Regions from separate parts of the Micromonospora sp. NPDC049171 genome, predicted to be linked through region 3. Evidence: riboswitches for the same ligand, from Rfam matches in the RefSeq annotation. Region 3 holds a riboswitch; each other region holds the start of a gene.
What was found. Region 3 has a riboswitch for cyclic di-AMP ahead of AB0B14_RS14175 (hypothetical protein). Riboswitches for the same ligand answer to the same signal wherever they lie in the genome.
Positions count from the first base shown of each region.

Region 1 (7,086 bases), on a different contig from region 3:
CACCCCGTCGGTCGTCCGCTCCGGACCGGCGGCGAACCCCCACGGATGGCCGGCGGCCGTCTCGCCCACGTCGAGATCGCCACGGCCCCACCGGAAGCGCTCCAGCAGCGGAGCGGCGAACTGGCGCACCGCCTCCCCGCCGGACGCCGACGGGGCGGCCGGCGTCAGCGTCAGGCCCAGGTTGACCCCGCTGCGGGGGCCGTCGACCTCGGTGCGGGACGCCGTGACGCTCACCGCGCCGAGCGACGCGACGAGCGGCCGGCAGCGACGTGCCGCGTCGTCGAGTCGGGTGTCGACGACGTGCAGGCTCACGGTGGTGATCAGGGCTTGCTCGACTGTGGACATCAACGCGGGATGGTAGGCGTCCGGGTATGGCGCCACTACCGGTTTACCCCCGCGACGAACCTCAGCGGTACGCGTCCAGCAGCGCCAGGACGGCCGCCGGGTCCTGCACGTGCGCGTTGTGCCCGAGGCCGGGCAGCGTGGCGACCGGTACGCCGTACTCCTTGAGCTGCGCCTCGGTGACCATCGGGTCGTGCTCACCACGCGCCAGCAGCACCGGGGCGTCGGTCGCCGCCAGCAGCGCGCTCAGGTCGGGCTCGCCGACGGCGAAGGCGCGGGGATCCATGGCGAGGCGCCACTTGCCGTCGACCTGACGAAGGCCGGCGTCCACCACCGGGTGGTCCGGCGGGAGCAGGCCGGTCAGCCCGGACACGCGCAGGTAGCGGCGGGCCGCCTCGGTGCGGCTGGCGAACCAGCTCACCGGGCGGGCGGCGAGCTCGGCGGCGCGGTCCAGCTCGGCGGGTGACCAGAGCGCCTTGATGCCGAACCCGACCACGGCGTCCACCGGCATCCCGGCGTCGCGTGCGGCCAACGCGAGGCCGACCACGCCGCCCAGCGAGTGCCCGAGCACGACGAGCCGGTCGTCGGGGGCGAGGGCCTGCGCGATCCGCTGGGCGAGACCGGCGAAGGAGTACGACGGCAGCGGCGGTGCCCAGCCGTGTCCGGCGAGGTCCGGTGCCAGCCACCGGCCGGGCCAGTGTTGTTCCAGGTGCGACGCCCAGGGCAGCCACACGTCACCGGTCGCCCCCATGCCGTGCAACAGCAGCAGGACCGGCCGTCGACCGGCGTGACCACCCGATTCGTCCACCACGGCCGCAGTCTCCCACGGTTCGCTGTCCCGGACGAGAGTCGTCGACGGGGGCGTACCCCGGGCCAGCGGGAGAGACGCCGCGGGCGTCGGCCCCTTGTGGGGGACGACGCCCGCGGCGGTCAGGGTGCCCGGGTCAGGCGGAGTAGCCCCGGCTGGTGATCCAGTTGGCCAGGTCGATGGTGGTGATCCAGTACGACGGGTCGGCCGGGTTCGCCGAGTCGGCGATCCGCACGGTGCGACCGTTGTCCTTGTAACCCACGACGGCGATGTAGTGGCCGCCACCGTAGGAGTGCCAGCTGCCGTCGGTGTCGGTGGCGTCGCCGACGACGTTGGCCACCACGCCCCGGCCGTCGGTGATGGCCCGGACGACGTCGGCCTGGAGCCGGTCCATCTGTGCCGGGCTGGGCGCGCCGGGGAACATCCGGGTCCGGTACGGGGAACCCTTCACCTCGGCGTTGAGCGCCCGGGTGGTGTCCTCGGCCGAGTTGGTGCCCATCTCGGTGGTGCCCAGTTCGGCAGCGAGTTCTTCCTGGGTGCGGTCGATCCCGCTGGCGCTGAGCGCGTTGCGGGTGGCCGCCGGGCCGCAGTTGTAGTACGTGTTCTGCGCCTCGTACTCGTAGTCGAGCACCTTGGTCGCGGGCGGCTTCGGCGGCGTCGGCTTACGGGTCAGATCCGGGTTGCTGCTGGCCTTGGCGGCGGGCGCCGCGGCGCTGGTGGCCGGGGCGGCGCTGGACGGCGCGGTGCTGGCCAGCGGGGACGCGTCGCCCTGGGAGGTGGTGGTGTCGCTGCGCATCTCGGCGACCGTGGTCGCGGTGCGCTGAGCGGCCGGGGCGTCGTCGGCGACGGTGAGCAGGGTGCCGGTGGTGGCGGCGAGCACGAGGGCCGCGGCGGAGGCGGCGACGATCTGGTACGGGCGCTCGGTCGCGATGCGGCGGAGCTGGCGCTGCATGGTGTGCTTCACGGGGTCCTCCACGGATCGGGGGGAGAGCGGCACACCGGGGCGCGACCGGTGTCCGGGCAGGCGCCAGCGCGCGGACGGTGGTCCGCGGGTGGTGAACCGCTCAGGGGAACGCCCGGCTCGGCCGGGCGGGAGAGGCGGTGACCCGGGGGTCAGCTCACCGTCACTGGACGGATGAGCGGGGGCACCGCTGCGCCGTGGAGGCGAGGGAACAGCCGAGGGGTGGAAAGGTGCTGCACGAGTTTGGAACTCCTTCCGACACCGCCTACCGGGTTAGCTGACGGATTCGGGCGGGAAGATCGCCCTACCGCGGGCCGTGGCTCGCGGATTCACCCCGGACTTACTGATGGGTCCCCGGTTCGTTGATCACGATTGAGCGGGTCGGCGCGGCGTCGCCTCTTGCGATCGGTTACCGCACCGGACGGGACGACACTACTGGCCCATCCACACCCTGCCAAGCCGGCTTCACCTGCGTAAACCTCAATGGGTGCCACAATTTCTGCGCGTATTGCCGATGACGTGACTCGATGGGACAACCGGTTACGGCGACGCCTACGGTCGACAACCGGACAGGCCGCCAACAATGCGGCCACAATTCCGGGAAAAATCGAGCTGATCGTGCCGGACGCCCGATTCGCAAATCCCGTGACCGGGCTCACATAACGGATCGGGCGCGAAGGGCACGGGCCGGACGCCAGCGTGCCACGACGGCGGGCCGGGGCACCCCACGCACCAGCCGGCGGACGGGTGCCGGGCTCGGCCGCAACCGGGCAACTGCCGCGGCCGCCTCCGCCGCGAGGGTACGCGCCGAGGAGGCGGCCAGGTCCGCATCCCGCCAGGCGGCCCGCTCCGCCGTGGCCGCGGCCTGGTAGTCGGCCAGCCTCGCGTCCCGGATCACCCGGCTGAGCAGCGCCTCCTGCTCGACCGGGTGTCGCCGGGAATCCCAGCCGCGCCGACGCCCGAAGACGTCACCGAGCTGCGCCATGGTCAGGTCACCCCGCCAGTACGCCGCCGTCGCCGCACGGTGCAGGTAGCGCTCCCGGGACGCGTACTCGGCGGGGGTGCGGGGGGTGCCCGGGGTGGGTAGCGCCCCGGACCCCGCGAAGCGACGCGCGGCGGTGTCCGCCTCGTCGTACCGCGCCCAGGCCCGTTCCACCTGGTCCTGAGCCGTCAGCCAGGCATCCCGTCGCCGCCCGGCCGTCCTGGCCGCGCCGGCCGCGGCGACGGCCACCTCCTCGGCGTACCGGTGCCTGTCGACGGTTTCGGCCGCGGCCAGCTCGCGGGCGGTCGGGACGGGCGGCGACGGGTCGTCGGTGGGCCGGTCCCGTTCGGGCCGGGCGACCAGCACGGCGAGGACGCCGAGCGCCAGCAGGAACAGGGCCGACCAGATGGCGGCGGCCTGCGGCACCTCGGTTACGAACTGGTAGAAGACGACTGTCTCCATGGTCGGCACCTCGCGGAGGAAGCAGAGCGATGGGAGCCCCACCGGCCGCCCGGCCACGGCGGGCCAGGAATCGGCGGGGTGCGGAGCTGGTGGGTCGACAGGGCGCGGCGACGGGACGCGTGTCCCGGGTGGCTCAGCGCGCGGGTGGGCCCCGGGGCGGCCAGCTGCGGAGACCGTCGACGAGCGGCAGCCGGTCGGGCCGGGTCGCGCACACCGGCAGCAGGCCTGTCGCGATGGCCCCCTGGGCGCCGGGGAGAGCCGGTGGCGCGTCGACCGACCAGGTCGGGAAGGTCTCCTCGGCGACACCCGCAGTCGGCGCGGCGCTCACGCTCGGCGCGGCGGTCGGGTGCGACGGTGGCACGGCGGCCGAGGCCGGGCCTGCGCCGAGCGCCAGGGCCGCGACCACGGCGAGGCTGGTCAGCACCCGTGTCGCCCAGCGCGCCACCCACCACAGCGGACAGGTGAACGCGACCGGAAGCACGTCCCCACGCTACCGTCGCGCCGGCGCCTGGCGCATCGACCACGGGCGTGTCGGCGTACGCCGCGCCGACACGCTGACCTGGGTGGACGGTGTCAGCGGGTGTCCGCGTACGTTGATCGACTGTCGGTCTGGTCGGGCCCGCCGGGGTCGGTTCGGGCGCCGGTGCCGCCGGTCTTGTCGGTGCCGGCGGCCTGGGTCGCGGCGGTGCGTTGTCCGGGCACGGACACCTGTCGGGCCGGACGGCGCGGTGCGAGCCGGCGCATCATCGGGGTCTCGACGAAGCGGTGCAGCAGCCCGGCGAGGACCAGGTTCACCAGCAGGAAACCGAGCACCACGGCCGGGCCGCGCCAGCCCGGGAAGCCGGTCCCCCAGTCACCGCTGAAGCGCAGCACGCTCGTCATCACCAGCACGTGGACCAGGTAGAAGGCGAACGAGACCTCGCCGAGCCAGACCAGCGGCCGGGACCGCCACGGCGACCGCCGGCCCCGCACATCCGCGTCCGCCGCGGCGGCGATCACCAGCAGGTACGCGACCGCGAGCAGCGTGGTCCACAGCTCCGCGGGGATCCACTGCGCGGCCGCCGCCCAGATGCCCACGAAGATCACGCTGGCCCAGGTCAGCCCCGGGCCACGCCAGAGACCCCGGCGCATCAGCTCGGCCGCCACCGCGCCCAACCAGAACTCCAGCGACCGTGCCGGCGGGAAGATCTGGGTGAACCACCACCGGCTCACCTCCGGCACCAGGTGCTGGGCCGGCCAGAGCGCGAGGATCAGCAGGGGCAGCGCGACGAGCAGCGCCACGAGCAGCTTCGGCCGGGCCCGGCGCAACAACGGCAGCACCAGCGGCAGACAGAGGTAGAAGAAGAACTCGCAGGACAGCGACCAGCTCACGGTGTTGATGCTGTAGAACCAGCCCGGCCGGGGGTCCCAGGCCTGCAACAGCAGCACGTTCTCCAACGCGGCCGCCGGCAGGACCGGGTCGGCGAACCACCAGGCGACAAGCACCGTCGCCCCGAACAGCACCAGGTGGTTGGGGTAGATCTTGGCAACCCGCCGCCGCCAGAAGGTGCGCCGGGAGTCACCCTCGCGCGCCGACCAGACCAGCACGAACCCGCTGAGGATGAAGAAGAACTGCACCCCGGACAGGCCGAGGCTGAACACCTTGTCGACAACGGCCTTGTAGTCCGGCTCGGCGATGATCCGCATGGTGCCCGCGTGGAAACCGAAGACCAGCAGCGCGGCGATCCAGCGCAGCCCGGTCAGCGAGGGCAGCCGGGCCGGCGCGGGGCCGGGCCGGGCGGTGGGCACCGCGTCGGTGCTCGTCATGCGGGGATACCCAGGCTTGGCAGGGTCACCAGCACGTTCGCATCCTCCTCGGCGCGGCGTGGACGACGCGACGGCGACGCCCGCGACGGCCCGGCAGGGCCGCACCCGGGGCACCCTACCGGGTCACTCCCGGGTGAACCGGACGCGTCCCGCCCGCCGCGGGCCCGGTCCCGCCGGTCGTCGTTAACCTCCCGCTGGGCGGGAGTTCAGCGATTCCACCATCGTCGGCCACGCGCGGTTCCGGGGCCGGTCACCCGGGTCGTCGAACCTGGCGGGCGTGGTCAATGAGCCGACGCACGCACCGCTGCTGAGCATCGTCGTGCCCGTCTACGGCGTCGAGGCGTACCTGTACCAGTGCCTCGAGTCGATCCGGGCCGGTATCCCGGCGGGTGAGTCGGACGCGGTCGAGGTGGTCGCGGTCGACGACGCCTCCCCGGACGGCTGCGGCGACATGCTCCGCTCGTACGCCGCCGGCCACGACGGTGTCCGTGTCGTGCACCTGAGCAGCAACGTGGGTCTGGGGCTGGCCCGCAACGCCGGGCTGGACGTGGCCGCCGGCCGGTACGTCTGGTTCGTCGACAGCGACGACTGGTTGCCGCCCGGCACGATCGCGGCGGTGCTGGACCGGCTGCGTCAGCACCAGCCCGACGTGCTGATGCTGGACCACCTGCGGGTGCACGAGGACGGCCGGCGGGAGGTCGACGCGAGCAGTCACCTGTTGCGCGGCATTCCCGGCGTGACCCGTCTGGCCGACCAGCCGCGGCTGCTGCGGGTGCAGCACACCGCCTGGAACAAGGTGGTCCGCCGGGACTTCCTGGACCAGTTGGAGTTGCGGTTCTTCCCCGGCTGGTACGAGGACATCCCGTTCAGCCACCCGCTGCTGATCGGCGCGGAGAAGATCTCCGTGCTGGACCGGGTCTGCTACCTGTACCGGCAGGGCCGCCAGGGCGCGATCACGTCCACCCGCAGTGGCCGGCACTTCGACGCGTTCGCCCAGTACGAGCGCCTGTTGGGCTGGGTCGCCCGCAAGCACCCGGACGAGCGGTTGCAGGCCGAACTGTTCCAGTTGATGATCAACCACTACCTGGTGGTGGTGGGCAACGACGACCGGCTGCACCCACACCTGCGGCGGGACTTCTTCCACCGGGCCGCCGAGCACTACCGCCGGTACCTGCCCACCGGCGGCTATCCGCTGCCGTCGGGCGTGACCGGGCTCAAGCACCGCCTCGTCGGGCGCGGCGACTGGCTGGCGTACTCGGCACTGCGCCAAGCCCACCGGGTCGCCGGTCGCCTGCGCCGCGGTGGACCAGCGGGTGGCGGCGGCGCGGCCGGTGCGGTAAGCGCCGACGACGACCCGGGGCGAGGGGCGGACGTCGCGACGACGCGCGACGCCGGCACGGTGACGGATCGGCGTGACGCGTTCGCCGGGGGCCGCCTGCCGTGACCGCGCCCACCACACACCACGCCGGGAGCCGGATCGGCTCCCGGCGCACTGGTCTTCCAGGTCGTCCGCCCGCCGGGTGGACGACGACAGCGGCACCACCGCGCGCAGGTGCGGGCAAATCGGAGCAGAGGTCGGAATGACGGCGACAATCAAGATCGGACCGCACCTGGTCGGTGCCGGGGAGCGACCGTTCGTGGTCGCCGAGATGTCCGGCAACCACAACGGCGACCTGGGCCGCGCGCTGGCCATCGTCGACGCGGTGGCCGACAGCGGGGCGCACG
Region 1 is NZ_JBEZDJ010000014.1:40,102-47,187, forward strand. It holds gene AB0B14_RS18850 (hypothetical protein) at 1-345, opposite strand, end outside; gene AB0B14_RS18855 (alpha/beta fold hydrolase) at 407-1,153, opposite strand; gene AB0B14_RS18860 (C39 family peptidase) at 1,287-2,126, opposite strand; cyclic di-AMP (ydaO/yuaA leader) riboswitch at 2,359-2,500, opposite strand; gene AB0B14_RS18865 (hypothetical protein) at 2,767-3,555, opposite strand; gene AB0B14_RS18870 (hypothetical protein) at 3,689-4,036, opposite strand; gene AB0B14_RS18875 (acyltransferase) at 4,129-5,361, opposite strand; gene AB0B14_RS18880 (glycosyltransferase) at 5,639-6,805, shown strand; gene pseI (pseudaminic acid synthase) at 6,942-7,086, shown strand, end outside.
Region 1: linked by a shared signal. The riboswitch ahead of AB0B14_RS18860 (C39 family peptidase) and the one ahead of AB0B14_RS14175 (hypothetical protein) in region 3 are both predicted to bind cyclic di-AMP.

Region 2 (7,086 bases), on a different contig from region 3:
CACGGTGTCCACCCGGCGGGTGGACTCCAGCGCTTCCGGCCCCTTGATCAGCACACCCAGTTGGGCACCTCGACCGGTGCCGACCAGCAGCGCGGTCGGGGTGGCCAGGCCGAGCGCGCAGGGGCAGGCGATGATCAGCACGGCGACGGCGGCGGTGAACGCGGCGGTCGGGCCGGCCCCGGTGCCGAGCCACCAGCCGAGCGTGCCGACGGCCAGGGTGATGACGATCGGCACGAAGACACCGGAGATCCGGTCCGCCAGCCGCTGCACGGCCGCCTTGCCGCTCTGCGCCTGCTCGACCAGGTCGGCCATCCGGGCGAGCTGGGTGTCCGCGCCGACCCGGGTGGCGCTGACGATGAGCCGTCCGCCCGCGTTGATGGTGGCGCCGACCACGCCGTCCCCCGGGCCGACCTCGACCGGCACCGACTCACCGGTGAGCATGCTGGCGTCGACGGCGGAGGTGCCCTCCTCGACCACCCCGTCGGTGGCGATCTTCTCACCGGGTCGGACCACGAACCGGTCGCCGACGACGAGCCGATCCACCGGGATCAGGGTCTCCACCCCGTCGCGCAGCACCGCCACCTCCCTGGCGCCGAGCGCGAGCAGGGCGCGCAGGGCCGCACCGGCGGTCCGCTTGGATCGGGCCTCGAAGTAGCGACCGGCCAGGATGAAGACCGTCACCCCGGCGGCCGCCTCCAGGTAGATGTTGCCGGCGCCGTCGGTGCGGGTGATGGCGAAGCGGAACGGGTGCGTCATCCCGGGCATGCCGGCGTCACCGAGGAAGAGCGCCCAGAGCGACCAGCCGAACGCGGCAAGCGTGCCGAGCGAGACCAGCGTGTCCATCGTCGCCGCACCGTGCCGCAGGTTGGTCCAGGCGGCCCGGTGGAACGGCAGCCCACCCCAGACCACCACCGGGGCGGCCAGGGTCAGCGACAGCCACTGCCAGTAGTCGAACTGCCAGGCCGGGACCATCGCCAGCAGGACCACCGGCACGCTGAGGGCCACCGAGACCCAGAGCCGGGTACGCGGACCGCGCAGCGGATCCGCCGGCTCCTCGGCCGTCGGCGCGGCCGGCAGCGCCGCCGTGTACCCGGTCTTGCGCACGGTCTCGATCAGGTCGTCCGGGGTGACGCCGTCGGCGTACCGGACGGACGCCTTCTCGGTGGCGTAGTTGACGGCGGCGCTCACCCCGTCCATCCGGTTGAGTTTCTTCTCGATCCGGGCGGCGCAGGCGGCGCAGGTCATCCCGCCGATCGCCAACTCGATCCGGTTGGGTGCCTCGGGCAGCGGTCTGCTGGTGGTGGTCATCGTCTTCGTCCCGTCAGTTGTGCCCGTGCCCGGGCGTGCCGTGGTCGGCACCGCCGCTCGGCGCGGGTCCGCTCGGGTTGCTCCCGGCCGGCGGGGCGTCGGCCGGCGGGGTGCCGGTCACGACTGTGAACTCGGCGGTGTGCACCGCCCCGCCGTGCCGGAAGTCGAGGTAGAGCCGGTAGCTCCCGGTCGAGGGCACGTCGGCGAGGAAGGTGACGGCCGGGCCGGGTTGGGTCCGCCCGTCGCCGGGCGTCCCGTCCGGGTGCACGTGCAGGTACGCGAGGTCACCCCGGCGCAGTGCCACCAGGTGCCCGTACGCGCCCAGGTAGGGCTCCAGGTCGGTGACCGGCCGCCCGTCCCGGCTGACGGTGAGGGTGAGCGGCGAGGTGCGGCCGGGCCGCGGCGCGCCGGTCAGGGTGACCGTGTAGCCGTCAACGGTGGTGCTTGTCGCCGGGGCGGGCAACTGTCGTTCGGTCAGCGCACCGGGCACTGTCACGTCCACGCCGAGCGTCAGCGGCTCACCCCCGGTCGGGGTGAAGTCGGCGAACGCCCGCCACTGCCCGGGGCCGGCCAGCGGTGTGCCGACCCGCCAGGTGCCGTCCGCACCCAGGTCGGGGTGCACGTGCCGGAAACCGGACAGGTCCCGGCGGGCCACGATCAGGTGCATCCGCCTGTCGTGTGCCACGTCGTACCGGGTCACCGGCTGGCCGTCCGGACCGGTGATCCGGAAGGCGAACTGGTCGGCCGGGGCGGCGACCGGGACGAGGGTGTAGCCGCGGTCGGAGACGAGCAGCCCACCGGGAATCCGGTCGGCCGGCTCGCCGCGTTCTTCAGTCGTGTGGACGGCGTCGCCGTCATGCCGGCCCTCGACGACCGGGGTGCGGTCGGCCACCCGGCCGACCGTGTAGGTGGCGCCGAAGATCGCCGCGAGGCCGGCAGCGAATCCGGCGAGTCTCGTCACGGTACGCATGCCGGCCCCCGCGCTCACGCGTCGACGAGGTCGTAGCCGGCCTCGTCGACGGCGGCCCGGACGACCTGCACGTCCAGCGGCTGCTCGCTGCTCACGTTGACCTGGCCGGTCGCGAGGTCGACCTGGACGTCTCGCACGCCCGCGATGGCGCCGACCTCGGCGCTCACCGCGCTGACGCAGTGCCCACAGGTCATGCCCTGCACCTGGAACGTGGTGTTGACCATCGGATCGTCTCCTTTGCCGTTACCGGTACCCGGTGGGGGTATCAGGTCCGGAAGCGACCGTACCATACCCCCCGGGGGTAGGCTATCCTGGTCGGCATGACCGCACCCACCCCGATCCGCGGGTACACCGCCAGCAAGGACCAGCTGCTCGCGCGGCTCCGCCGAGTCGAGGGCCAGGTCCGCGGCATCGAGAAGATGGTCGACGACGACCGCTACTGCATCGACGTGCTCACCCAGATCTCCGCGATCCAGGCCGCCCTCGACAAGGTGGCGCTGGGGCTGCTCGACGGACACGCCCGGCACTGCATGCACGAGGGGGCCGCCGAGGGGCGGGCCGACGAGATGGCCACCGAGATGATGGCGGCCGTCGGCCGGCTGATGAAGCGCGGCTGACCGCCCCGCACCCCGACGCCGGCACGCGGCGGTTCCCCGTCACGACCTGCGCCCCCGGGCCGGGCTGGTTAGCATTCCCCACGATGACCCCCCGCATGCCGCTGCGCGAACGGGCACCGGCGTCGCCACGCCGTGGCGTCGCCGCTGGCCACCCGGGCCGGGCACTGACCATCCGTGATCAGGTGGTCGCCGGTCAGCGATCCACCGCGTCTCCCGCCGCGATTCCACGGTGCGGATGAACCGACCGGCTCACTGACACGTACCCCGCACCGGATCGTTGGGAGTCTCGCCTTGGGTTCCGACCACACCCGCTCTGCTCCGTCCGCCCCGCCCCGGGTGCGGCGGCTCCTCGTCGTGACGGTGGTGCCCCTCTTCGTCGCCACCGTGCTCGCCGCGGCCCTGCTCTGGCCGCGCGGCGGGACACCGCAGACCGACGCCGGGGCGGACGTGCCGCGCTACGGCGGCACGGTGACCCGGGTGGTGACCGAGCCGTGCCCGCCGCTGCCGTCGAGCCCCGAGGGCACGCCCCGGGTCGGCGGCGGGCCGTGCGGCACTGTCGACGTCCGGGTGGACGACGGGCCGACCGCCGGTCAACAGGTCCGGACACCGATCCCCGACGGACCCGGCGCACCACGGGTCGAGGTCGGCGACGAGGTCATCCTCGTCGAGCTGACCGATCCCGTCGATCCCAGCACCAGCAACTGGAACATCGCCGAGCACCAGCGCGGCACCCCGATGCTGTGGCTGGCGGTGATCTTCGCCGCGGCGATCGTCGCGTTCGGTCGGTGGCGGGGTCTGGCCGCACTCGCCGGGTTGGCGGCCAGCTTCGCCATCCTGCTCACGTTCGTGCTGCCGGGCATCGGTGCCGGCAAGTCGCCCCTGCTGGTGGCGGTGGTCGGCGCGGCACTGATCATGTTCGTGGTGCTCTATCTGACGCACGGGGTCACCGCACAGACCTCGGTGGCGGTGCTCGGCACCCTGGGCAGCCTGGTGCTGACCGGGCTGCTCGCCACCATCGCCACGGCCGCGACCCACCTCACCGGCTTCGGCAGCGAGGACGCGACGACACTGTCGATGTTCCAGGCCGACGTGGACCTACACGGCCTGCTGCTCGCCGGGATCATCATCGGATCGCTCGGGGTGCTCGACGACGTGACGGTCACCCAGGCGGCCACCGTCACCGAGCTGGCGCACGCCAACCCCGGGCTGACCCGGTTGCAGCTCTACCGCGCCGCGACCCGGGTCGGCCGCGCGCACATCGCCTCCACTGTCAACACCATCGTGCTGGCGTACGCGGGCGCGTCGCTGCCCCTGCTGCTCCTGCTCACCGCCGACTCGCGGCCGATCGGGCAGATCCTCACCAGCGAGTTCCTCGCGCAGGAAATCGTCCGCAGCGCGGTCGCCACGCTCGGCCTGATCGCCGCCGTGCCACTGACCACCGGGCTGGCCGCGATCGTGACCGCCGCCGGACGCGCCGACGCCACACCGCCCGCCGACGCCGCCCGGCGGCCACCGGAGCCGGACCGGGCGGAGCCGCTGGCCGCCCTCAGCTCACCGCGAACCTCTCGACCCGACGAGCCGGAGCAGACCCGGACCCCACCCCCATCCACGGCCACCGACGGGTGGCCGGAGTCGAACAGGAGCACGGAAACGGCATGGTGACACTCCTCAGCGTGACCAGATCGGATCTCCACCCTGAGAACCGCGTCACTGATCACCCAGCGCTATGGCGAAATGACACTTTTGGTCGGCAGCCAGGCGTAGCTCACGCAGTCGACTCTCGGGTAACCTCGCTGCCGGTTACCGATGAAGGCGCGAAGCGGCGCCTGCGGTGCCACCGCCCAATCGCCAACCGGCGAGCCGGGGACCCAGGTATGTGGGGTGAATCCGCGTCAGCGGTAGGGGCCACTTCCGCCCCGAACCCGTCAGCTAACCCGGTCGGCGGTCGACGGAAGGGAACATTGTGACGGCACCCCTACGCCGCTGGTTGACACCCGTGGTGGCCGTGATCGCCGCACTGACCGTGCTCGCCGGGCCCCTGCCGGCCCACGCCGCCCCGACGACCCCGACACCGTCCGGGCACGAGGAGGACGGCGAGCCGAAGCTGCTCAACGACGTCATCGAGCAGGCCAACCGGGACTACTCCGCCGCCAAGTCCAAACTGGACAAGTCCAAGAAGCGTCAGCTGGAGCTGGCGCTGGAGGTGGACCGGGCCAAGGCCGACCTGGACGCGTTGGCACCACAGGTCGGGCAGATCGCCGCCCAGTCGTACCGGACCGGTCGGATCGGCGCGCTCGCGATGCTGCTCGAAAGCGACGCTCCCGACACCTTCGTGCAGCGCGCCGCGATGCTCGACGAGATCAACATGGTGAACGAGAACAAGCTCGCCGAGGTCAACGCGGTGAAGGCCCGCGCCGAGCAGGCCAAGTTCCTCCTCGACACCGAGGTTCGCGAGCAGCAGAAGCAGACCGCCGTGATGGCCAAGCGGAAGAACGAGGCCGACAAGGCGCTCTCGCTGGTCGGCGGCAAGGGCTTCACCGGCGGCCTGGTGGACGCCACCTCGCCGGTCGCCAAGATCGGGCCGGGCCGCACCGCCGACGGTGACTGGAAGGCGCAGTCGTGCAGCGAGGACGACCCGACCACGTCCGGCTGCATCACGCCTCGCACGCTGCACGCGTACAAGGAGGTCAAGCGGGCCGGCTTCAACCGGTTCGTCGGCTGCTACCGCCCCGGCGGGCCGTGGGAGCACCCGAAGGGCAAGGCCTGCGACTGGTCGCTACAGAAGAGCGGCTTCGCGCCCTGGCACAACGAGGACACCCGGACGTACGGCAACAACGTCGCCGCGTTCCTCATCCGTAACGCCGACCGGCTCGGCATCTACTACGTGATCTGGAACCGGCAGATCTGGTTCCCGGCAAGCGGTTGGAAGTCGTACAGCGGGCCGTCGAACCACACCGACCACGTCCACATGTCGCTGCTCTGACCCACCGGATCCTCCGTCGAGGGCCGCTCCGCCTCGGGCGGGGCGGCCCTCGACGTGTCAGGCGGCCGACCCGGTCGGCACGTCGAGCGTCGCGAAGCCGGCCGGCACCGCCGCCACCGGGCGCACGACGCCGGCGGCGAGCCGGTATGACACGCCCACCACCGCACACCGCCCCTGTGCCACCTCGTCGGCCAGCACGGGCGACTGCCCGAGCAGCGTCTCGACGGTCTGCGCGATGTGGATGTCGACGATGCCGTCGATGTCCTCCACACCCTCGGCACGGGCCCGGGCCAGACTGGGCAGCACGGCGTCGACCACCGCGCCCAGGTGCCCGGGAGGCTGCGTGCCGGTCGCGGCGGACTCCCGCGCCGCCTGCACCGCCCCGCACGAGTCGTGGCCGAGCACCACCACCAGCGGCGTGCCGAGGACTGTCACCGCGTACTCCACGCTGCCGAGCACCTCCGGACCGGCGGTGTGCCCGGCCGTGCGGACCACGAACAGGTCACCAAGCCCTCGGTCGAAGATGATCTCGGCGGCCAGGCGGGAGTCGGAGCAACCGACGATCACCGCGAACGGGTGCTGCCCGTCGGCCACGGCGGCCCGGCGCCCGGCGTCCTGGTTGGGGTGGCGCGGGGTGCCGCTGACGAAGCGCTGGTTTCCGGCGGTCAGCTCGGCGTACGCCTGGACCGGATCGCTGATCGCGGACGCCCGGTCGGTGGTCCGCTGCGGACCCGGCTGTCCGCCGGACGTTCCGGGACGACTCATCCCCGCACCTCGTATTCACGCGTTTTACCTGGTCAACCGGCTTGTCAGCCGGGCCGGCGGTGGGCGCTGGCTCGGGCTCCACCGTCACACGCACCGTAAGATGCGTCAAGGTATGCGTGATTTACATTTCATACGTTGACTCCGGGTCGACCCCTGAGCGACGCACCGCGGGCACGGCGGACGAGACTTCCGGGGGCAGGGCGGACATCCGAAGGAGGCGGTCACACCATGGCGAGCACTGCGACGGGCGAGACCGGCGGCGGGCGGAACTGGACGTTCCTCACCAACCACGGGCACGTTCTGCTGGCCATCGCCCGCGACCCCACCGCCCGGCTACGCGACGTCGCGGCCGAGGTCGGCGTGACCGAACGGGCCGCGCAGGCGATCGTCGCCGACCTGGAGGCGGGCGGATACCTGCACCGCACCCGCGTGGGCCGGCGCAA
Region 2 is NZ_JBEZDJ010000002.1:81,716-88,801, reverse strand. It holds gene AB0B14_RS03145 (heavy metal translocating P-type ATPase) at 1-1,308, opposite strand, end outside; gene AB0B14_RS03140 (hypothetical protein) at 1,322-2,278, opposite strand; gene AB0B14_RS03135 (copper ion binding protein) at 2,293-2,502, opposite strand; gene AB0B14_RS03130 (metal-sensitive transcriptional regulator) at 2,599-2,895, shown strand; gene AB0B14_RS03125 (YibE/F family protein) at 3,187-4,557, shown strand; cyclic di-AMP (ydaO/yuaA leader) riboswitch at 4,724-4,854, shown strand; gene AB0B14_RS03120 (hypothetical protein) at 4,859-5,878, shown strand; gene AB0B14_RS03115 (carbonic anhydrase) at 5,936-6,643, opposite strand; gene AB0B14_RS03110 (MarR family winged helix-turn-helix transcriptional regulator) at 6,872-7,086, shown strand, end outside.
Region 2: linked by a shared signal. The riboswitch ahead of AB0B14_RS03120 (hypothetical protein) and the one ahead of AB0B14_RS14175 (hypothetical protein) in region 3 are both predicted to bind cyclic di-AMP.

Region 3 (7,086 bases):
TTGACCGGTGACCCCCGCGTCTACGGCCGGGTGTACCTCGGCTCCAACGGGCGCGGCATCCTCGTCGCCGACCGGACCGATGGGCCGCCCCCCACGACGCCGCCGCCGACGACGCCGCCGCCGCCGACGACGCCGCCGCCGACGACGCCGCCTCCGACGACGCCGCCTCCGACGACGCCGCCTCCCACCACGCCGCCGCCGACGAGTGGGTGTACGGCGACCTATCGCGTCACCGGCTCCTGGTCGGGTGGCTTCCAGGCGGAGTTGGTGGTCCAGAATGCCGGCAGCGTGCCCATCGCCGGTTGGACGCTCGGCTGGACCTTCCCCAACGGGCAGCAGATCACCCAACTCTGGGGCGGGACCCACACCCAGGTCGGGGCCGTCGTCTCGGTCCGCGACAGCGGCTGGAACGGCGCGCTCGGCGCCGGGGCCACCACCACCGGCGGCTTCCTCGGCTCGTGGACCGGCAGCAACACGCCGCCGACCACAGTCACCTGCCTGAGCCGCTGACCTGGTGATCCGGGCCGGAGGGCCCGATCACCACCCGAGCACCGGTCCGTCGGGCTGCCTGAGGGGTCCGGCACCCGGCGGACCGGTCCACCCCACGATCGACAGGTGCGGTGCGAACGACGCAGGGCCGCACTCAAGCGAGTGCGGCCCTGCGTCGTTCGGTCGTTCAGACCGCCGGGGAGTTGGGCCGGTCCACGTCGACGAACTCCACGTCGTCGACCGCGCGGTCATCCCGGCTGCCCGCGGCCCGCGCGGCCGACCCGACGGCCCAGCCGACCGCGGCACCGACAAGCGCCGCACCGATCAGCAGGGTCCAGGGCAGAGCCGGCTGCCGGCCGGCGAGTGCGTCGAAGGCCAGCGAGGCGCGGCGTCGCGCCTCCTCGGCGGCGGAGCCGACCAGGTCACCCGCACCGTCGGCGAGGTCGCCGCTGTTGCGACGGGCCGAGCGGGCGGTGTCGCGCACACTGTCGCCGGCGTAGCTGACGGCGGACAGCAGGTGCTCCCAGGCCTGGTCCGCAATCCGCTCCGGCTTGTTGCGGCGGTCCAGCAGGTTGGTTCCGAACATGTGGTTACCTCCTCGGGTGCCGAAGCCGCCGGCCACTTCGGACCTCGGCGTCTGTTCAGCGCGTCACGGTTCGCCTACCCCGCCAGTGCCCAGGGCCGTCCGGGTGCAAACCCGGCCGGCTGCGGCCCGCTGCCGGGACTCAGCGCACCGCCACCACGGCGACGCCGCGGGCGAAGTCGTCGTCATCGTCGTCATCGTCGTCGCCACCACCGAAACCGCAGGCCAGTACGAGGGCCAGCAGCACGCCGACGCCGGCCAGCCCAGCAAGTCGTTTGATCATCGAAGATCCTCTCCGTCACGGGCGGTGTCCCGGCCCGATGCTAGGTGGCGTCGGCAAGCCGACGGCGCGGAACGGGCGGGTATCCGCAGGCGACACGCCGGTGGCAGCGGGCGGGCCGTCGCTTGTGGGCCGGTTGTCGGGCGCGTCGGGCCGGGGCCGCTACCCTGGTTCGGCGGCGCGTCGGTCACGACGGGTCGTCGGAGGTCAAATAACAAAAAGTCTTGAGCAATCAGATACTCAAAAGTGCGGATATGGGTGCCTTTGTGCGGCCGGATCCGCGAATTGCTCATCCCGAGGGGTGGCGACCGAGGCTGTCGGAGGAATACTCTCGGTCGCGGCCCGCGTACTGATGAGGCGCCCGGGGGACGGGCGGGTGGAGGTGCTCGCGTGAGCCTGTCGATCGTGAAGTCGGTTTTGTCCGGTGGAGTCGTGGAGATCGCCCCGCGGGGCGAGATCGACGTCGACACAGCGTACGAGGTGCGTGAGGCGATCGCGGAGGTGCTGGCCAAGGGCCGACCGCTGCGCATCGAGCTCAACATGAGGCTGGTCACCTTCATCGACTCCGTCGGCATCAGCGCCATGGTTGCCGGCTTCCAGACGGCCGAGGTCAGCGACGTCAAGCTGGTGGTCACCGAGCCGAGCCGGTTCGTGCACCGGCAGCTCTGGGTGACCGGCCTGCTCGGCCTGTTCGGTGCACCGGAGCCCTACTTCGCCGGCGCGGCCACCCCCGAGGTGCTGCCCGGCGCCTGAGCGCGCCCGCCATGACCGTCAGGGCTGGTCGTCCAGCCCGGTCAGGTCGACATCCGTCGCTTCGGTGACTGCCCGGATGGCCGTCACCGAGGCGTACCCGGCGGCCAGCAGCGCCACGTCCGTGCCGGGCTGCGCGGCCTGCCCCGGCTCCTCCAACGACGTCCGGACGAAGCCGTGGCCGGATTCGGCCACCGTCATCTGCACCTGACCGAAGCTGGCCAGTGTGCCGCGTCGCACCCCACGCAGCCGCCCGTGCGGCAGGTCCGGGGCGTTGACGTTGAGCACGCTCTCCAGCGGCGCGGAGGTCAACCGGGGCAGCAGGTCCAGGGCGACCCGCGCGGCGGTGCTCCAGTGCCGCTCGGCGTCGCGTACCCGGGCGGCGGCGTCCACCGCGGCGCCACCGCTGGCTGCCGTCGCCTCGCCCGCGGAGAGCACGTCCAGGGAGACCGCCATCGCCCGGCAGCCGTTCATCGCGGCGGTGAACGCGGCACCCACCGTCCCGGAGTGCAGCACGGCACGGCCCGCGTTGGCACCCCGGTTGATGCCGGAGAGCACCACCGACGGCGGCGGGCCGAACGCGCCGTGCAGCGCGATCAGGGTGATGAAGCCGGGGGAGCCACCCACCCCGTACGCCGGCACACCCGACAGGTCCGGCAGCGGGTGGTCGTTCACGACGACCCGCCCGTCCCGCTCCACGGCGCTCATCGCGGCGCTGGTGCCGCTCGCCTCCTCCAGCGGCGCCGCGACCACCACGTCCAGGCCCCGCTGTGCCGCCGCCCAGGCCAGGGCCTGGATGCCCGGCGCGGCGATCCCGTCGTCGTTGGTGATCAGCACGCGCAGCGTCATCGCTCGACCACCCGGTCGGCCAGCTCGTCCGGGGTGGTCCGCTCCTGGGGTCGGCTGTCCGCCGGCACCAGCCGGACCCGCTCGACCAGGCCGGTGATCGAGTCCAGTCGTCCGGTGCCGAGGCCGTGCCGGGTCACGTTCATCGCCCCGGCGGCGGCACCGGTGCGGATGGCGGTCCGGATGTCCCCGCCGCGGGCCACGACGGCCGCCACCCCGGCGGTCATCGAGTCGCCCGCGCCGCGCGGGTCGGCGGCCTCCAACCGGGGCATCTCCACCTCGAACAGTTCCCCGTCGATGAGCGCCAACGCCGGCTGGTCGGCCCGGCTCACCACCACCGTCTCGGCACCGGCGGCGTGCAGCTCGTACATGGTGCGGGTCAGCTCCAGGCTGTCGTCGCTGCGGGCGCGACCGTCGCGGATCAACTCCTCGTGGCTCACCTTGAGGAAGAACACGCCGCTCTCCAGCACCGCACCGAGGTGATCGCCGGAGAGGTCGACCACCACCCGCCCGCCGTTGGCGCCGAGGTCGGCGGCGAAGCGCCGGTACAGGTCGGCCGGGACGAGCCACGGCTCGTTCGGCCCACTGAGGACGCTCACCGCGGCCCGCAGGCCCTCGCCGAGGGCCAGGTTGTACAACTCGTCCAGCTCGTGTCGGCTCAGCGGCTGCCCGGGCACGTCGGCGATCTCCTGCCGCGAGCCGCCCCGGCGGTCGTGCACGTACCCGCCGCTGCCGGAGTCCCGGGCCACCACCTTGAGGTCCACGCCCTCGCTGACCAGGAGTGGCTCCAACACCTGGCCGATCTCGCCGCCGAGGGCGGCGCAGAGCACCACGTCGACACCGAGCGACAGCACCATCCGGGCCTGCCAGACACCCTGCCCGCCGGGGTGCAGGTGCAGCTCCGGGTGGTCGTTCGGCTGGTCCACGGTGACCGTGAGCTGCGGCGTGGGTGCGAAGACCATCACGTGCCCGCTCACCTGTTGTCACCGCGCATGATGTCGCCCTTCATCCTGGTCGGGTGATTTACCACCAACCGACCTTAATGCGATGACTGGCGGTGCGGCACCCCATCGGCCGGGGTTCGTCCGGGCATCCGGCCGCCGTCGGGCGTTGCCAGTCAGGCATCGGTACGGGACGATCGTGCGACAATCGACGGCGGGAGACGTGTGCTCAGCAGCGATACCTTCAGCTACACCGTCCAGGCCCGGTGCTCGCTGGCCGAGGCGGCGGCGATGCTCAGCGACCTGACCCGACAGGGTGAGCTGCACCCGCTGATCGTCCAGGTCCGTCAAGTGCCGCCCCGACCCGGCGCCCAGGCCAGCTACACGATCAACGACAGGCTGGTGGCCGGCCCACTACGCTTCCGCACCACGTACCAGGCGGACGTGCTGAGCAGCAGCGACGACGAGATCATCATGGTGGCCCGGCAGTGGCCCGCCACCACCGTGCACAACCACACCCGACTGCGCGCCGAGCCCGACGGCCTGGTCCGGATCGACGTCGAGATCACCCTGACCGCACCGACGCCGCTGTTCCGGTACGCGTTCCGCCAGGCGCGGGCCGCTCACCTGGCCCTGGCCGCCCGCCTGGGCCCAGCCCTCAACCGCACCGGCGACCCACCGCCCCCGGCCTGACCCGCGCCCTTGCCCGCCCGGGTCCCGACCCGCCCGCGGCCCGCCGCCCGGGTCCATGATCGTGCTCGATCCTGGATGGAGTGGCCTGTTGACGCTCAGGAGGCCACGACATCCTGGTTCTAGCGCGATCTTGCGGGGCGACGTCCCCACGGCTTGTACGTGGACAGCACCGTCGCGATGAGCAGGAGGGTGGTCGACACCGCGGGTGCGATCACCAGGTCGGCGCGGTCCCGTGCGGGCAGGGCGGCGCCCAACTCTCCGGCGTGCCGCAGGTTCGGGGTGAGCAGGAACAGCACCAGCCCGGCCATCACCGTGGTGAGCACGAGCTTGACCAGCACCCACCGGTAGCGCACGAGGCCCCACGGGGTGAGCAGCGCGCTGGCGACACCGATGAGCCACACCAGGACGCTCAGCGGCGCGAACAGGACGGTGCCGACCAGCGCGCCGACCGGGTAGAGCACCGCCGGGTCGGCGCCCCGCTGCACGGCGATGCCGAGGGTGAGCAGCACCAGGTCCGCGCCGAGCCAGCCCAGCGACGTGACCAGGTGCAGGGTGAGAAGGCCCTTGCGGGCGGCGGGTGGGATCCGAGGCATACCGCAAGGCTGCCCGCCGGCTCTGGCCGGGTCGTCCGACGAGCGGCGACATCAGGGGTACGCCCGCTGACGTAGCCGGCCAGCGCCGCGCGACTGCCCGAACGAACGTGATGCCTGTGAGTCATCACGATGACTCACAGGCATCATGCGCTGCGGGGAACGGCCGGGTCAGTAGACCGACAGGTGTACGTGGTTGGTGTGGTCGGTGGACGGGGTGCCACCGGCGCCGCTGTACGACTTCCACCCGCTGCTGGGCAGCCAGATCTGCCGGTACCAGATCACGTACAGCACGGCGAGCCGGTCGGCGTTGCGGATGAAGTACGCGGCCAGGTTGTTGCCGTACGTCTTGTCGCCGCCGGTGGCGTTGCCGCCGAAGCCGCTCGTCTGGGCGGCGAAGTCGCAGGCCCGGCCCTTCGGGTGCTCGCCCGAGCCGCTGGGGCGGTGACAGGAGACGTACCGGGTGAAGCCGGCGGCCTTGGCCTGGTTGAGCGCGTGCAGGGTGCGCGGGGTGATGCAGCCGTTGGCGGGCGTGGGGTCGTTGACGCTGCACGACTCGGAGGGCCAGGAGCCGTCGGAGTTGCGTGGCGCCGCCTTCGCGTTGGCGGTGGAGGTGCCCCGGTTGGAGCTGGTGTCGGCGGTGGTCTGCGGAGGCTTGGGCGTGTTGGCGACGGTCAGGGCGCGTTCGGCCTGCTCCTTGCGCTTGGCCATCACGGTGACCTGCTTGCGCTGTTCGGTGATCTCGCCGTTCAGGGCGGCCCGGGTGCGATTGGCCTCGTCCTTGGTGGCGAGCAGGTCGCGCAGCACCCGGTCCTCGTTGGCGGCCACCGCCTCCAGGGCGGCGGCCCGATCCATGAAGCCCTCCGGGCTGCTGCTGTTGAGCAGCGCCGACACCGCACCGAGCCGGCCGGTGCGGTACGCCACGCCGGCGATCTGGCCGACCTTGCCGTCGCGCTGGGCCAGCTCGACCTCGATGGTCTTCAGCTGGGTGGCGAGCTGCTGCTGCCGCTGCACGGAGGTGTCCAGAGCGCGTTTGGCGTCCAGGTAGCCCTTGCTGGCGGCCTCGAGTTGGGCGCGCAGCGACGGGGTGCCGCCCTCCTCGTCGGAGTCGGGTGCGGCGGCGGCCCGCAGGCCGGTCGGGGGAGCGGCCGAGGCGGTGCCGGCCGGGATCGCGACGCCGAGGGCGAACATCGCGACGATCAGGGCCGCCAGTCGGGCGGCGGGTGGTCGTGCTGGTGCCACTGCGCATGTCCTTCCGTCAGCCGCCGACCGGGTTAGCTGACGGGTTCGGGACGGAAGATCCCTACCGCTGACGCGGATGCACCCCAGGAACGTGGTTCCCCGGTTCGCCCGGTTGGGCGATTAGGCGGCGACCGCCACCGGCGCCTGGAGGGCGCCGCCTGGTGGAGGCCGGGACCGAGCCTACCGGTGCCGGTGGGGCTGCTGCAGCCGATGTGACGGAAGGTGCGCACGTCGTCACGGAAATGGGTGTTACCACTCGATTGAGCCGCAGGCCCCGGTGGCGGCGCCGGGCTCGATCTGCAACGTCGCGTGTTCGATCCGGAAGTCGTCGTGCAGGGCGGTACGCGCTGCGGTCAGCACCGCGCCGACCTCCGCGTCGGGTGCCATGGTCAGGTGCGCGGAGGCCACCTCCATGCCCGAGGTGAGCGTCCAGACGTGCAGGTCGTGCACCTCCACCACACCGGGGACGGCGGCCAGCCGGTCGTGCACGGCGGTCACCTGGAGGTGCTCCGGGGCGGCCTGCACCAGGATGCGGACGGCGGCGCGGGCCAGCCGCCAGGTGCGCGGCAGGATGAACGCGCCGATGGCGACCGCGACCAGCGGGTCGGCCCACCACCAGTCGGTGACGGCGATGAGCAGTGCGGCACCGATCACGCCGAGTGAGCCGAGCAG
Region 3 is NZ_JBEZDJ010000009.1:150,225-157,310, forward strand. It holds gene AB0B14_RS14135 (cellulose binding domain-containing protein) at 1-510, shown strand, start outside; gene AB0B14_RS14140 (hypothetical protein) at 677-1,075, opposite strand; gene AB0B14_RS14145 (hypothetical protein) at 1,215-1,355, opposite strand; gene AB0B14_RS14150 (STAS domain-containing protein) at 1,743-2,105, shown strand; gene AB0B14_RS14155 (5'/3'-nucleotidase SurE) at 2,124-2,951, opposite strand; gene AB0B14_RS14160 (PfkB family carbohydrate kinase) at 2,948-3,925, opposite strand; gene AB0B14_RS14165 (SRPBCC family protein) at 4,115-4,582, shown strand; gene AB0B14_RS14170 (hypothetical protein) at 4,702-5,175, opposite strand; gene AB0B14_RS14175 (hypothetical protein) at 5,344-6,363, opposite strand; cyclic di-AMP (ydaO/yuaA leader) riboswitch at 6,420-6,551, opposite strand; gene AB0B14_RS14180 (cation diffusion facilitator family transporter) at 6,664-7,086, opposite strand, start outside.

Region 4 (7,086 bases), on a different contig from region 3:
CGGCCGGCGCGGAGCGCAGCACCACCGCCGAGGAGCCGCGTGGCGCGCACGGCACACCGGCGGTGACGCAGCCGACGAACGCCGGCTGGTTGGTGGCGAAGTCCGGGTCGATCCGGACCAGACCGGTGGCCGGGGTGCCGGTGTCCAGCCGGGGCGCGTGCAACAGCGTGAAGTAGTGCGTCCAGTCCCAGTACGGGCCGGTGTCCCAGTGCATCCCCCGGACGTTCGCGGCGACGGTGCCGGGCACGTTGTCGTGGCCGATGATGTGCTGGCGGTCCAGCGGGACGCCCAGCCGCAGCGCGAGGTGCCGGACCAGCTTCGCCGAGGCCCGGTACATGGCCTCGGTGTACCAGGTGCCCTGCGCCGCGAAGCCCTCGTGCTCCAGCCCGATCGCCTTGGCGTTGACGTACCAGTTGCCGGCGTGCCAGGCGACATCCTTGGTCCGCACGTGCTGGGCGACGTGCCCGTCCACCGAGCGCAGCGTGTAGTGCCAGCTCACGTAGGTCGGATCCTGCACGAGTTGCAGGGTGGTCGCCCAGCTTCCCTCGGTGTCGTGGATGACGATGTACTCGACCTTCTGCCGGGCGGGCCGGTCGGACAGGTCGTGGTTGCCGTAGTCCCCGTCGCCGAACGCCGCGTAGGGCGCCGGGATCCACTCGCAGGAGATGGTGCGGGGGCACTCCAGCCCGTCCGGGCGGGCGAGCCGGCGCAGACCCAGTCGGTCCAGCCAGGAGCGCTCCGGACGGATCGCCCGGGCCGGCAGCGTGATCCGCGCTCCGTCGTCGGTCGTCCGCGACTCGCCGGTGCCGATGGTGGTGAAGACCTCGTCGGCGAAGGCCGCCGCGGCGTCGGCGGTGTCCGCGCCGGCGTAGCGGGCCACCGCGCCGTACCAGGTGGCCGGGTCGGTGCCGGCACCGACCGGCGCGCCCAACTCCCGCTGGTACGAGGCCAGCAGCGCCGCGCCGCCCCGGATGTTCACACCGACGTCGGTACGCAGCGAGTCGGTGGCCGCGCCGGTCAGTGCGGCGGCGGCGTCCACGGTCTGCAACGCGGCGGCCGATGGTGCCGGGTCCGCCGACCGAGGCGCGGGTGCCAGCGCGGTACGGGAGTCGTCGCCGCGCGGATCCTCGGTGCCGGTGCCGGTGCCGGTGCCGGTGCCGGCGTCGTGGTGGCCGGCCGTGGGCAGGGCGGCCACGTGTCTGGCGTCGGTCAGGTGCATCGGGCCGTAACCGCCGCTGGTGCTGGGTGTGCCGGCGTTGCTGTCCCAGCGGGACTCCAGGTAGGAGACGCCGAGCAGCACGTCGGTCGGTACGCCGAACTCGGCCGCCGCGGCGGCGTACTGCTGCTGGCGGTCGCCGGTGGGTGCGGCGGCGGCGTGGGCGGGTAGCGGTACCGCGGTCGCGGCGGCGACCACGGCGGCGGCGAGCAGTGCGCGCCGGCCGGGGGACAGGGTTGGATGGTGCATCGAACCCCCTAGATTCCACGGGTGCAGGTCAGGTCACCTTCGCGCCGCCCGGGAGCCCACGTCAATACCTTTCTATGTGTCGACCTGCCTGGAAAGAAATCTTCGCGTGTGGTCGGGGCTCCTCTCCGATCGGTACGGAGTGTCACGGCCGCGCGGGTTGCGGAGTGGTAACGGGCGTCTCTACTCTGGTCTTTTGTCGGCCCGATAGCAGCTCCGCCCAGCCCGGGCGGTAACGGACCGACACCGCCGAGTCGTTTCCGAACGAACCGGGGACCCATGTCCCCCGGGGTGAATCCGCAGCCACTGCGGTAGGGCGCCGACTTCCCGCCCGAACCCGTCAGCTAACCCGGTAGGCGGTCAGGAAGAAGGAGTACGGAACCCCGGTGGCACTCCATGCCCCGCGGCCGTCGTCCGAGCGGTCGGCAGCAGCCGGCCCCATGTCGATCGCGCCGCGCCCACGCTGGTCCCGCTTCACCACCGCGCTCGCCGCACTGGCCGGCGTCGCCGTCGTCCTGACCGGCAGCGCCACGCCGGCCCACGCCGACCCGTCCGTCGCCGAGATCGAGCGCCAGATCGACGCCGACTGGAACAAACTCGAACCGATCATCGAACAGCACAACGCCACCCGGATCGACCTCGCCGCCAAACGCAGGCAGGCCGGCGCGCTGGCCGCCCGGATCGCCCCGCTGGAGCGCCAGGTCGACGCCGCGATGGACAAGGTCAGTGCCCTGGCGGTGCGCGCGTACAAGGGCGAGAACGTGCTGACCGTCAACGCCGTACTGGGCAGCCGGTCGCCCAGCGAGGTGGTCGGGCAGCTCGAGATGCTCGACCGCTTCGCGCACAACCAGCAGCAGGACGTCCGCGAGGTGGCCGACCTGCGCGACCAGTTGGCCGGGCAGAAGGCGCCGCTCGACGCGATGGTGGCCCAACTGACCCGCACCGAGGCTCAGCTGGCGGCGAAGAAGAAGCAGATCAACGAGGAGATCGACAAGCTGCAGAAGCTGCGCCTCAAGGTGTACGGCAGCGGTGGCGGCGGTCCGCTGCGCCCGGCGCCCTGCCCTGCCAGCTATCCCGGTGGCGCCGCCGGCACGGCGGTCAAGTTCGCCTGCGCGCAGATCGGCAAGCCCTACGTCTGGGGTGCCGAGGGCCCGAACTCGTACGACTGCTCCGGGCTGATGCTGGCCGCCTGGGCGAAGGCCGGGGTGTCCCTGCCGCACAACGCCGCCGCGCAGAGCCGCGCCACCAAGAAGGTCAGCAAGGGCGACCTGCGCCCCGGCGACCTGGTCTTCTACTACAGCGACATCCACCACGTCGGCATGTACGTCGGTGACGGCTGGGTGGTGCACGCCTCGCAGGCCGGTGAACCGGTCAAGATGAAGAGGGCCGACGACGGTCAGGTCCACAGCTACGGCCGTCCAGGCTGATCAGTGCGCGGACCGGGGGCCCGTCGCGATCCGTCGCGGCGGGCCCCCGTCGTCACGGGTTCAGCGGGTGGGCCAGGTGCGCCAGTGCTGCCAGGCGCGACTCGGCGTCGGCCCCCGCTGCCCCTGGTAGCGCGAGCCGTAGACCGCCGAGCCGTACGGGTGCTCGGCCGGCGAGGAGAGTCGGAAGATGCAGAGCTGCCCGATCTTCATGCCCGGCCAGAGCGTGATCGGCAGGTTCGCCACGTTCGACAGCTCCAGCGTGACGTGACCGGAGAAGCCGGGGTCGATGAAACCGGCGGTGGAGTGCGTGAGCAGCCCCAGCCGCCCCAGCGAACTCTTGCCCTCCAGTCGGCCGGCGAGCTGGTCACCCAGCGAGATGACCTCCAACGTCGAGGCGAGCACGAACTCGCCGGGGTGCAGCACGAACGGCTCCCCGTCGGGCACCTCGATCGCCGACGTCAGGTCGTCCTGCTGCATCGCCGGGTCAATGTGGGTGTAGAGATGGTTGTTGAAGACCCGGAACAGCCGGTCCAGCCGCACGTCGATGCTGGAAGGTTGGACCAGGGTGGGCTCGAACGGCTCCAGGCCCAGCGTGCCGGCCTTGATCTCGGAGACCAGGTCGCGGTCGGAGAGCAGCATCGGACCACCATAGCGGCGGCCCGAAAACCCACCAGATTCGGTGCCGGTGACCAGCGCGTCGAGGTCGCTGCTCGTACATTTGTTCGATAGAATGCTCGCATGGCTTCCTGGTCCGAATTCGCCGCCGACGAGCCCCGACTCGCCGACGGGATCCGCGTTCTCCTCCAGCAGTACGGGCCGGGCTTCGGCTACCTGGCCACGGTCCGCGCCGACGGCGGGCCCCGGGTCCATCCGGTCTCCCCGGTCATCACCGACGAGGGTCTGTTCTGCTTCGTCATCGACTCTCCGAAGCGCCGTGACCTCGAACGCGACGGCCGCTACGCGCTGCACTCGTTCCCCCCGGAGGAGAGCGACGACGAGGCGTACGTGGCGGGGCGTGCCCGTCCGGTGACCGATCCGGTCCGGGTGGCGCACCTGGCGCAGAGCGCCCGCGCCGAGCCGCAGGTCGACTGGAGGCTCTTCGAGTTCACCGTCGACGTGGCGATGCTCACCCGCCGCGAGCAGCACCTCGCGGGCGTCCCCGGCCTCCCGGCGGGCCGTCCGGCCGTTCGGGTCTGGCTCGACCCGCACGCTCCGGCGGCGACTGCCGCGCCACTCACCGCGCCGCAGACGCGCCCGGTCCGCCGCAGCCGTGACGTCCAGTGCACAGCCGCCTGACCACCACGGCCCAGAGACAGCCGGTGCCGGCTCCGTGCTGACGGAGCCGGCATTCGGCTGTACGCCCGGCACTGCCCCCCTGCGCCGCGCCGCCGCGCGCTGCCCTGCCCTGCCCTGCCCTGCCCCCCCCCGCCCCCCCCCCCCCCCCCCCGCCCCGCCCCGCCCCGCCCCGCCCCGCCTCGCCCGGCCCCGCCCGGCCCCGCCCGGCACCGCCTCGCCCCGTCCGGCCCTGCCCGGCACCGGCCTGCGGGCGCCATCCCGCATGATCGACTCGGTTTTCATGAAATCGCGGTGTCCCGGCCGCTCGGACACCCCGACTTTCAGGAACCCGAGTGGATCAAGTCGGACGGAACCCTGGCTGAACCAGGCAGAGCGGGCAGAGCGGCACGCGGGCAAGCCGCGGGTCGGGGTGCGTGCATGCACGGGCACGGCGACTCGGGTACAGTGGTGCCGCTTGCGGGTGTAGTTCAATGGCAGAACATCAGCTTCCCAAGCTGACAGTGCGGGTTCGATTCCCGTCACCCGCTCCACGCACGGAAGCCCTGGTCAGGACCGATGGTCCCGCCAGGGCTTCCGTCGTTCTAGATGACTGAAGCAGGGCGCTGTGCCATTAGCTCGCCTCGGCGTGCGGTCCGTCGCCCTCGGCAACCCGCTTGACCTTGCGCTTGCTCGGCTTGTGTCGGGCCGCCTTGACGGCCTTGTCGATCGCGTCGGCGATGACCTGGTCGGCCTCCCGATTGGCGTGCTGATAGATCAGCGCTGCGCGGGGACTGTCGTGGCCCATCCGGGCCATGATGTCTCGCAGGCTGGCGCCGGGCGCCCGCGACGCGAGCGTGTTGCCGGGTCCGGTGCGCGGGCTACCCGGCGGCGCAGCTGACGTTGTTGAGCGTGAACGCGATCGGCGCCGCGTCGCTGGCCTGCCAGGTGCCCAGGACGCCAAAGACCACCGAGGCGCCCGGCGCCACCAGGGGGTTGTAGCTGGCGTTCCGGGCCGTGACGGTGGCACCGCTCTGCTGGGCGGTGGCGGACCAGGACTGGACGATGTGCTGGTCACCGGGGAAGGTGAAGCTGAGCGTCCAACCGTTGACCGGCACGGTGCTGGTGTTCTTGATGGTGATTTGGGCGGTGAAGCCTCCCGGCCACTCGCTCCCGGTGCGGTAGCTCACGGTGCAGGGCGCCGCCGGCGGCGGGTCGATCGGCACCGTGGCGGTCCGGGTGAGCAGGGTGCCGGTGGCGTCGTCCTCTACCCGGACCGTGACCTCCAGGCCGGTGGCCGTACAGCCGGAGGGCACAAAGTAACCGTCGTGCCAGCTGAAGGTCGCGCCCGGATCGACGGTGACCGCCCAGCCAGGCAGCGGGGGAAGGGCCGGGCAGCCGGTGGGGATGCCGGGGGTGGAGCCGACGAATCGGGCGTAGATCGCCGTGGAGACCTGTTGCTGTTGCGCGGTGCAGTTCTGCCCGACGGCCGTGGCGGTGACGGCCTGGCCCGGAACCACCCGCGGCGGGTTGAAGGTGAGCGACTGGATCTGGACGGTACCGGCGCAGGCGTCGGCCGGGACGGTCGCGCCGGCCGGGGCGGTGCCGGCTGGATCGGCCTGCGCCGCCGCTGCGGGGACGGCCAGTGCACCGGCGGCGCAGACGGCGGCCGCGGCGAGGGTCAGGAGCGTACGCAAGAGGGTCCTCCTGGGCGAGCCGGGGGATACAGGCGTCGCCAGTTGACCGCATCAATCAATGCCTGTCAATTGAGGGGATCGGAGGTTTCCAAGCTGACAGTGCGGGTTCGATTCCCGTCACCCGCCCCACGATCGAGGCCCTGGCCGCGACGAGGAGATCGGCCAGCCCGTAGACCAGGTGAAGGCTTTGCGTCGCCATCTACCGTGGGTGCGGACAACCGAACAGGAGCGACGTCTACGGGGAGGCGGCGTGGCCAAGCGGTACCGCCGACGCGTACGACGGACGCGACAGTGGACGCCCGAATCGTCGGTTGACCCGATCCAGCAGGAACCTCGCAGCCGATGGCGTCCCGGCTACTGGCTCCGGCACCCGGCCATTGGCGTTGCCTTTGGCGGACTGCTGGTCATGGCCACCCTGTACTGCGGCCTCGGGAACCTGCACCACCGGAACGACATGGTGGAACGGGGGGAGCGGACGGTCGGGACGGTGCGCGAGGTGCACGGCCGAAAGTGGTGGGTGTCGGTCAGCTTCACCACCCGAAGCGGGGAGAAGGCCACCACTTGGATCAACTATTCTCCGTGGAACGAGCCGAGTGTCGGTGAAGAGGTCGACGTGATCTACGACCGGGTCGACCCGATCGGCAGCGCCTACCTGTCGGGCGACGAACCGGGCCTGCTCTCCGGAATCCTTCTCCTCGGCGGCGGCGGCGGGTTAGCGCTGGTCTACGCGTGGTGGCTGCGGCGGAACTGGAACCGGCTGCGAGGCGAGGCGGAGGCGTGGCGCAGCCGCTACCCGGTGCCTCGACTCGGCGCACGTCGATAGCGGGGCCGGAAGGCGATCGACTGCGCGGGCGGGTCCAGTGCGCGGGCTCTACCGATAGTCGGCGAACACCCGGCGATCCACGCCGTCAACGGTGACCGGGCCGCCGTGGGGAAGGATCCACTGTGGTCGGGTGTGGCCGAAGGGGATGCCGACGCAGACGACTGCCTCCGGGTTGTAGCGGGTCACCACGTCGACGACTGTGTCGCGCTGCTGCTCGCGTAGCCGTGCCCGCTCCGCGGCGGGGGGTCGGCGCGTCTGGTCGGAGACCGGGGGGCGGGCGACCAGCACCGCGTCGACGGCGCTGAGGAGGCCGCGTTCACCGAGCGATCGGACGATCCAGCCGACCTCGCGGGCCGGGAGAAGCTCCTCCGACGTCTCGATGACCAGCACCCCGCCCCGCAGGGC
Region 4 is NZ_JBEZDJ010000011.1:69,385-76,470, reverse strand. It holds gene AB0B14_RS15860 (N-acetylmuramoyl-L-alanine amidase) at 1-1,465, opposite strand, end outside; cyclic di-AMP (ydaO/yuaA leader) riboswitch at 1,700-1,835, shown strand; gene AB0B14_RS15855 (NlpC/P60 family protein) at 1,903-2,889, shown strand; gene dcd (dCTP deaminase) at 2,950-3,528, opposite strand; gene AB0B14_RS15845 (pyridoxamine 5'-phosphate oxidase family protein) at 3,628-4,185, shown strand; tRNA gene AB0B14_RS15840 (tRNA-Gly) at 4,642-4,715, shown strand; gene AB0B14_RS15835 (hypothetical protein) at 4,796-4,969, opposite strand; gene AB0B14_RS15830 (cellulose-binding domain-containing protein) at 5,043-5,858, opposite strand; gene AB0B14_RS15825 (DUF3592 domain-containing protein) at 6,037-6,681, shown strand; gene AB0B14_RS15820 (LD-carboxypeptidase) at 6,730-7,086, opposite strand, start outside.
Region 4: linked by a shared signal. The riboswitch ahead of AB0B14_RS15855 (NlpC/P60 family protein) and the one ahead of AB0B14_RS14175 (hypothetical protein) in region 3 are both predicted to bind cyclic di-AMP.